3 regions of the Lacticaseibacillus styriensis genome follow, and region 1 is predicted to be linked to each of the others. Evidence: riboswitches for the same ligand, from Rfam matches in the RefSeq annotation. Region 1 holds a riboswitch; each other region holds the start of a gene.
What was found. Region 1 has a riboswitch for lysine ahead of LACSTY_RS09000 (amino acid permease). Riboswitches for the same ligand answer to the same signal wherever they lie in the genome.
Positions count from the first base shown of each region.

Region 2: another riboswitch for lysine. It lies ahead of lysA (diaminopimelate decarboxylase); the one in region 1 lies ahead of LACSTY_RS09000 (amino acid permease).
Region 3: another riboswitch for lysine. It lies ahead of LACSTY_RS14305 (ABC transporter permease subunit); the one in region 1 lies ahead of LACSTY_RS09000 (amino acid permease).

Region 1 covers NZ_CP132483.1:1,883,886-1,886,159, reverse strand. Annotated here, with positions in the region: gene budA (acetolactate decarboxylase) at 1-702, shown strand, start outside; lysine riboswitch at 762-936, shown strand; gene LACSTY_RS09000 (amino acid permease) at 1,082-2,274, shown strand, end outside.
Region 2 covers NZ_CP132483.1:107,128-109,401, reverse strand. Annotated here, with positions in the region: gene LACSTY_RS00475 (aspartate kinase) at 1-67, opposite strand, end outside; lysine riboswitch at 558-737, shown strand; gene lysA (diaminopimelate decarboxylase) at 874-2,223, shown strand; gene dapD (2,3,4,5-tetrahydropyridine-2,6-dicarboxylate N-acetyltransferase) at 2,233-2,274, shown strand, end outside.
Region 3 covers NZ_CP132483.1:3,053,622-3,055,895, forward strand. Annotated here, with positions in the region: gene LACSTY_RS14300 (helix-turn-helix domain-containing protein) at 1-501, opposite strand, end outside; lysine riboswitch at 662-835, shown strand; gene LACSTY_RS14305 (ABC transporter permease subunit) at 942-2,274, shown strand, end outside.

The sequences.
Region 1 (2,274 bases):
GATCGATTGTATCAACATGGGACACTGGCAATGTTAGTGCCTGGTTTGTTTGCCGGAACGCAGACAATTGAAGCGTTGTTGCAACATGGTGACACTGGTATTGGCACGTTGACCGGCCTTGATGGCGAGTTGATTATTCAAGCCGGCAAAGTTTATCAGGTTAACGCACAAGGTACCGTTCGCGAAGTTGCAGCGGATGAGAAAGTGCCGTTTGCGAATGTTCATTATCAAGCCGATGTTTCGGCCGGGAAGCTTCAGGGGTTGGATCTGACCGGATTTCAGAAAGCGGTTCTTGATCGGTTACAAACGAGCAATCTTTTTGCGGCAGTTCGGGTCGAAGGTACCTTCACGCAAATGCACACGCGCGCTGTGTTGCCGCAACAGCCTCCTTATCCGACGTTGACAGAGACGGCTTCAGGCCAAAAAGAATTCCATGCCGATAACGTCAAAGGCACGCTGATCGGTTACTTTTCACCGGATCTTTATGCCGGTGCGGTATCGCCGGGTTTCCATTTGCACTTTTTGTCGGCTGATCATCACATGGGCGGGCACATTCTCGGATTTGAGCTCGACAGTGGCGAATTATTTTTACAAAAGTTTAGCGACTTTCAGTTACACTTGCCAACCGATGACGAACCGTTCTTAAGGCAGCACTTTGACACGGCTAGTTTAGTCGATGACATCCGCAAAGCTGAAAATTGAGTTAAAACCGGGTGAGAGCCGGTTGCCGTTAGAAACAAGACATGATAACGTGAACCATAATCAAGATTAGAGGTCGCACCGATCATCAGTCGCAACTGCAATGGCCTGAACGCCAGATGCGCAGTTGTTAAAGGGAAAGGTGCCGAAATGCCGGCTTAGTTCAGTAAGGCGGTGTTGGGCCAGTGGATAACATCTGCTGGACTGTCGCGACTATCGCGGGGCGCTAACAAATCGGATCACGTTTATTCATGACGAGAAGTAGAATAAGCCGATGGGTTAGTTACTGACACCCACCGGTTTTTTTTAGTGCTTAAACGCCCTGTAACTGTAACAAACCCAACGTTTAACATCTCAACCCATTCAGCAAAGGAGTACATTTGTGGCACAGTCAGCAACGAATCAGGTAAAACGAGAACTCAAAACCCGGCATCTTTCAATGATTGCCCTCGGCGGCAGTATTGGCACCGGACTTTTTGTCGCCAGCGGCAGCGCGATTGCAACTGCCGGACCGGGCGGCGCAATCGCAGCTTATATTGGTATCGGGTTAATGGTGTTCTTTCTGATGACTAGTTTAGGCGAAATGGCCACCTATGTGCCGGTATCCGGTTCCTTTTCAGAGTACGCCAGCCGGTTTGTTGATCCGGCGTTTGGTTTTGCCTTAGGTTGGAACTACTGGTTTAACTGGGCGATCACCGTTGCCGTCGATGTTTCAACAACGGCCATTGTGATGCACTTCTGGTTGCCAGATGTGCCGGGCTGGCTGTTTTCGCTGGGCTTTTTGGCGCTCATTTTTACGATTAACATTATTTCCGTTAAGTCGTTTGGCGAAACCGAATACTGGCTGTCATTAATCAAAGTGATCACCGTCCTGGTTTTTCTGGTCGTAGGTTTGTTAACCATTCTGGGAATCATGGGCGGGCACGGTCCCATCGGCTTTAAAAATTATACGACCGGCGCGGCGCCGTTTGTTGGTGGGCTGCCGGCAACATTAGCGGTTTTCGTGGTCGCAGGGTTTTCTTTTCAAGGCACCGAGCTAATCGGGATTACCGCGGGCGAAAGTGCTACCCCGGAAACCAGCATTCCCAAGGCGATTAAGCAGGTGTTTTGGCGGATCTTATTGTTCTATATTTTGTCTATCGCTGTCATTGCCGCCATCATTCCTTATACCAGTCCGAACCTGTTAGGCGCCAGTGTTGATCAAGTGGCAATTTCGCCGTTTACGCTGGTTTTTGATCGAATTGGCCTCGCCGGAGCGGCCAGCGTGATGAACGCCGTGATTCTGACATCGGTTTTATCGTCTGCCAATTCCGGCATGTATGCTTCAACCCGAATGTTGTGGGCCATGGGCGGATCCGGGTTTGCGCCACGCGTTTTTCAAAAAACGAATACACGCGGCATTCCGATTGCAGCCTTACTACTGACGACGCTGGTCGGGGGTTTGACATTTTTAACCAGCATCATGGGACCCCATGTTTACCAACTGTTGGTCGCCGCATCCGGTCTGACCGGATTCCTGGCGTGGCTTGGGATTGCGGTGTCGCATTTTCGCTTCCGCCGTGCGTTTGTGAAGCA
Region 2 (2,274 bases), 1.4 Mb from region 1:
TTGCCACAACTTTGGCAAACTGCGACCCATTTGCTAATGATGACCCGCCAAACTTTACGACCCGCACGATAAACTGCCTCCCTAATGGGTTCTCTATCGCAAGCAACTCGCAGCTATTCGCTCACAGACATCGCGTTTTGTCAGCTCGTTTCTGCAAATGAGAACTCTGTCATTTTATTTTGTACTTTAGCAGACTCTCCCAGAAACACAACCCCCAGCGACGGCGGAAAATCAGCACGTTTTGTCGGCATTGCATAGAAACAAAGTGTTGAAATTTGTTTCTAATTTTTTTGCTCAAATGGGTGACGGGGCGTTTGGGGTAGTGGGTGGCGAACAATGGGCTGGCGCAGGAACGAGTCTGCATGTAAGGAGCTTGATTCAATGGCTAATCTCTGCTGCTCTCGTAAACGCGTTCACTGGGCCAGAAACCTGCGTGTAAGGACCTCAGGCGCAATGGCCAAGTTCGGGCCATCACGCCTGAGGCCACTTACACTCCGGTTTCTAACCGGCCCAGTTCACGCTCTTGACGCCTTCGTTTTTTTATTATAGTCTGGTGATAAACAGATAGAGGTTGCAACCAACATGAGTATCCGAATCGAGCGAGATCCTTCGCATTGACATTTGGTGAAAGGGGCGGTTGCCGAAATGGGGGCGCCGGGATCGGCAAGCCTGTTGGGCCAGGGTTGAATAAATCCTGTACTGTCGCTTAGAAACCTAAGCGGGGCGCTATCATTCAAGTAGATTGCAAGTTGGGATCTTTTTGTTTGACGCGTGGCCAAACAAAAGGATCCCTTTTCGTTTGCCATCGCCCTGCCGTAACGCGTTCACTGGGCCAGAAACCGGCCCAGTGAACGCTCAAGGAGGATGCCTGATATGAATTTTGCTACAAATCAAGAAGGTCAATTAACCATTGGCGGCGTTGCGGCCAGTCAACTGGCGCACACGTTTCAAACACCGCTTTACGTGTATGATGTCGGAGCGATTCGCCACCAGATTCGCGCGTTTAAACAAGTTTTTGAGGCTGCCAACGTCCGTTATGCTGTCAGTTATGCTTCCAAGGCGTTTGCGACCATTGCAATGTACGATGTCGCCAAGGCTGAAAACATTCATGTCGATGTGGTTTCCGGCGGCGAATTATACACGGCTCAAGCCGCCGATTTTCCCATGGCAAAGGTCAGCTTTCATGGCAATAACAAAAGCAAAGCTGAATTGCAACAAGCACTGGATGCCGGCGTCGGCACGATCATCGTGGACAATTTTCATGAATTGGATCTGCTTGATGAGCTCTTGAAAGCAGCAGTTGGCCAACAAGATGTTTTGATTCGGGTCGCTCCCGGGATTAGCGCCCACACCCATGCTTATGATCAAACCGGCCAAACTGACAGTAAATTCGGCTTTGATCTTGAAAGCGGGCAGGCAGATGAAGCAGCCAAGCGGATTTTAGCCGACGAACATCTGAACCTGCTCGGCATCCACGCCCATATCGGCTCGCAGATTTTTGAAGTAGCCGGATTTGAAGCCGTCACCCAAAAGCTGCTGACAGTCCTCGATAACTGGCACCGGCAATTCGGTTTCACCCCGCAAGTGCTCAATGTCGGCGGTGGGTTCGGGATTGCTTACACCAGCCAGGATGATCCGTTGCCGCCAGAAGCGTTTGTCAAAGCCATTCTGAGCACCCTCAAGACGCAAAGTAGTCAGCTCGATTGGCCGCTTCCGGCAGTCTGGATTGAACCGGGGCGGTCGATTGTCGGCCCCGCCGGCTACAGCCTTTACACGGTCGGCAGCCGTAAAGACGTGCCTGGGCTGCGGCCATATGTTGCAGTTGACGGCGGCATGGGCGACAACATTCGCCCCGCCCTTTATCAGGCGCAATACACTGCGGTGGTTGCCGATTACCCGACCGCCAAGCCAACCGAGCATGTCCATCTCGTCGGCAAGTACTGCGAATCCGGGGATATTTTAATCGACGATGCCCCATTGCCCGCCACCCAGCCAGGTGATGTGGTTGCCGTTTTCGACACCGGCGCTTATGGCTACTCCATGGCATCCAACTACAACCGCAACCCGCGGCCGGCCGTCGTTTTCGTTGAAAATGGCCAGGCCCAGCTGGTCGTCACGCGCGAAACTTACGCCGACTTGATTCAGCACGATCACCACTACGCCGCACCGAGCTCGTCAACACCCGCAACCACCGCCAACAACGCTACTACCGCAACCAAATAGGAGGCCATCATGGCACAATTAGACACCCAAAAGATCATTTCAACCATTGCC
Region 3 (2,274 bases), 1.2 Mb from region 1:
CTCATGGTCGTATATCACCAAGGTGGCGGCGAAAAGATCAAGTTCGTACAATCCCCAGTACCGAATCCGTTTCAAATACTTGATAACGTCGTCTTTCATCTGCGGTGTTGTCTGAAAACTCGGGTCCGTAAACCCATTGTGGGCCAGAATATTAATCTGATTCAGTCGGTAAAAAATCAGCCCGGTTTGTCGCCACAAGCGATACTGCTTTTGCGCTAACACCTGCAACGCTGACTTACCGGCAACCGTGGCCCGATTAACCTGTTGGAAAAAATTCTCCGGATTCAATGCCCGATAGCCTTGTTGCATCAATTCAACATCTTGATCAAAGCGCGTTAACAGTTTTAAAACAACGGCTGCACTGAGCTGGGTCTCCCCCCGTTCAAAGCGTGACAAAGTAGCGGCCGTCGTAATCCCCGCCGCAATTTCTTCCAATGAGTCATTTTCCTCAAGACGCAACGCCCGTAAATAGGCCCCGACTTTGACAGGCTCCTCCGGCATCAGCACCCGCCCCTTTTTATGAGAAGTTTATTAGACAAATTTAACACGTTTTGTCATTTTTTCAAAATATCTTTCTATTTTTCATGCATTTGCCAGCACAGACTTAATTGACTTTCATTCCCCATTCCGCTAAACTCGATTTTGACATTTAAATACACCACCAAGAAATAGAGGTTGCGGTGGGCAACGAAAACTGGGGAGTGCCGGATCATGTTGAACCAGTCGTAAGTGCCGCCGCCGAAATGTCGGGCCGTGTTCGGACGATCCGCATTGGGCCATGAGCGCATAACTCATGGACTGTCGAAGCAGGTTGCTTCGGGGCGCTATGATTCTGGTTTATGACTAAAATCGATGGAATCGACCTTTATTGCTTGTTCAATAAAGGTCGATTTTTTGGTTCCAGCTCTATTTCCCACTACAAGAAGGGAGAATGTCATTTTATGAAAAAACACTGGGTTGCACGTTTGGGTGTGCTGGGGCTCGTATTGAGTCTGCTGCTTGGCGGTTTTGCTGCTAAACCGGTCAATGCTGCGAGCGACGACAACACATTCAAAGTCGGTATGGAAGCCGGCTATGCACCGTTCAATTGGACACAGAACACAGATGCCAATAACGCGGTCAAGATTCAAGGCAGTCATGAATACGCCAATGGTTACGATGTTCAGATTGCGCGGAAAGTCGCTAAGGCACTGCACAAGAAAGTCGTTGTGGTCAAAACCTCTTGGGATGGCCTGCCGCCTGCTTTAACTTCCGGCAAAATCGATGCCATTATCGCCGGGATGTCACCAACACCGGATCGGCGCAAAACGATTGATTTTACCAATCCGTACTACATTTCCAATCTGACCATGGTCGTCCGTAAAGACAGCAAATATGCAAAAGCCAAGAGTATTGCTGATTTTAAAGGCGCCAAAGTGACGGCTCAACTCAGTACTTATCACTATCAGGCGATCAACCAAATCAAAGGAGTCGTCAAGGAACCGGCCATGAACGACTTCCCAGCGATGCGGGTGGCCTTGGAGTCTGGCACCATTGACGGCTACGTTTCCGAAGTTCCTGAAGGGATCACGGCAGAACGCGCCAACCCGAACCTGATGTATATCCATTTTGCCAAGGGCCAGGGATTTAAAACCGATGCCAGCGACACCAACCTGGCAATCGGGTTGCGGAAAAACGATCCCAATAAAGCTAAAATCAATGAACTGCTCGCTACGATTTCTAAAAAGGAGCGGGCACGCCTGATGAATGAGGCGGTCGATAATCAGCCTTCGACCGAAAAGAGCGGTAACTGGTTCATGGCCATTATGAAGCAGTACGGACCGATGCTCTTGCGTGGTACCGGTATGACATTGTTACTGGCCTTGGTCGGCACCCTTGTTGGCTTCATCATCGGCCTGTTAGTCGGGATTATTCGCACCACGCCAAAACCCAAGAAGTTGGGACAGCGCGGTTTGCGGGCAGTTATCAATTGGCTGCTTTCCTTGTATATCGAGGTCTTCCGCGGCACGCCAATGATTGTTCAGGCAGCGGTCTTGTATTATGGCGCCGCCCAAGCCTGGCACCTGAACATGGATCGCACCACCGCAGCGCTTTTGATTGTTTCGATTAACACTGGCGCCTACATTTCCGAAATTATCCGTGGCGGGATTATTTCCGTCGATGAAGGGCAGTTCGAAGCAGCCAGTGCGCTGGGCATGACGCACCTACAAACCATGATGAAAGTTATCCTGCCGCAAGCGGTTCGTAATTCCCTGCCAGCGGTCACGAATGAGT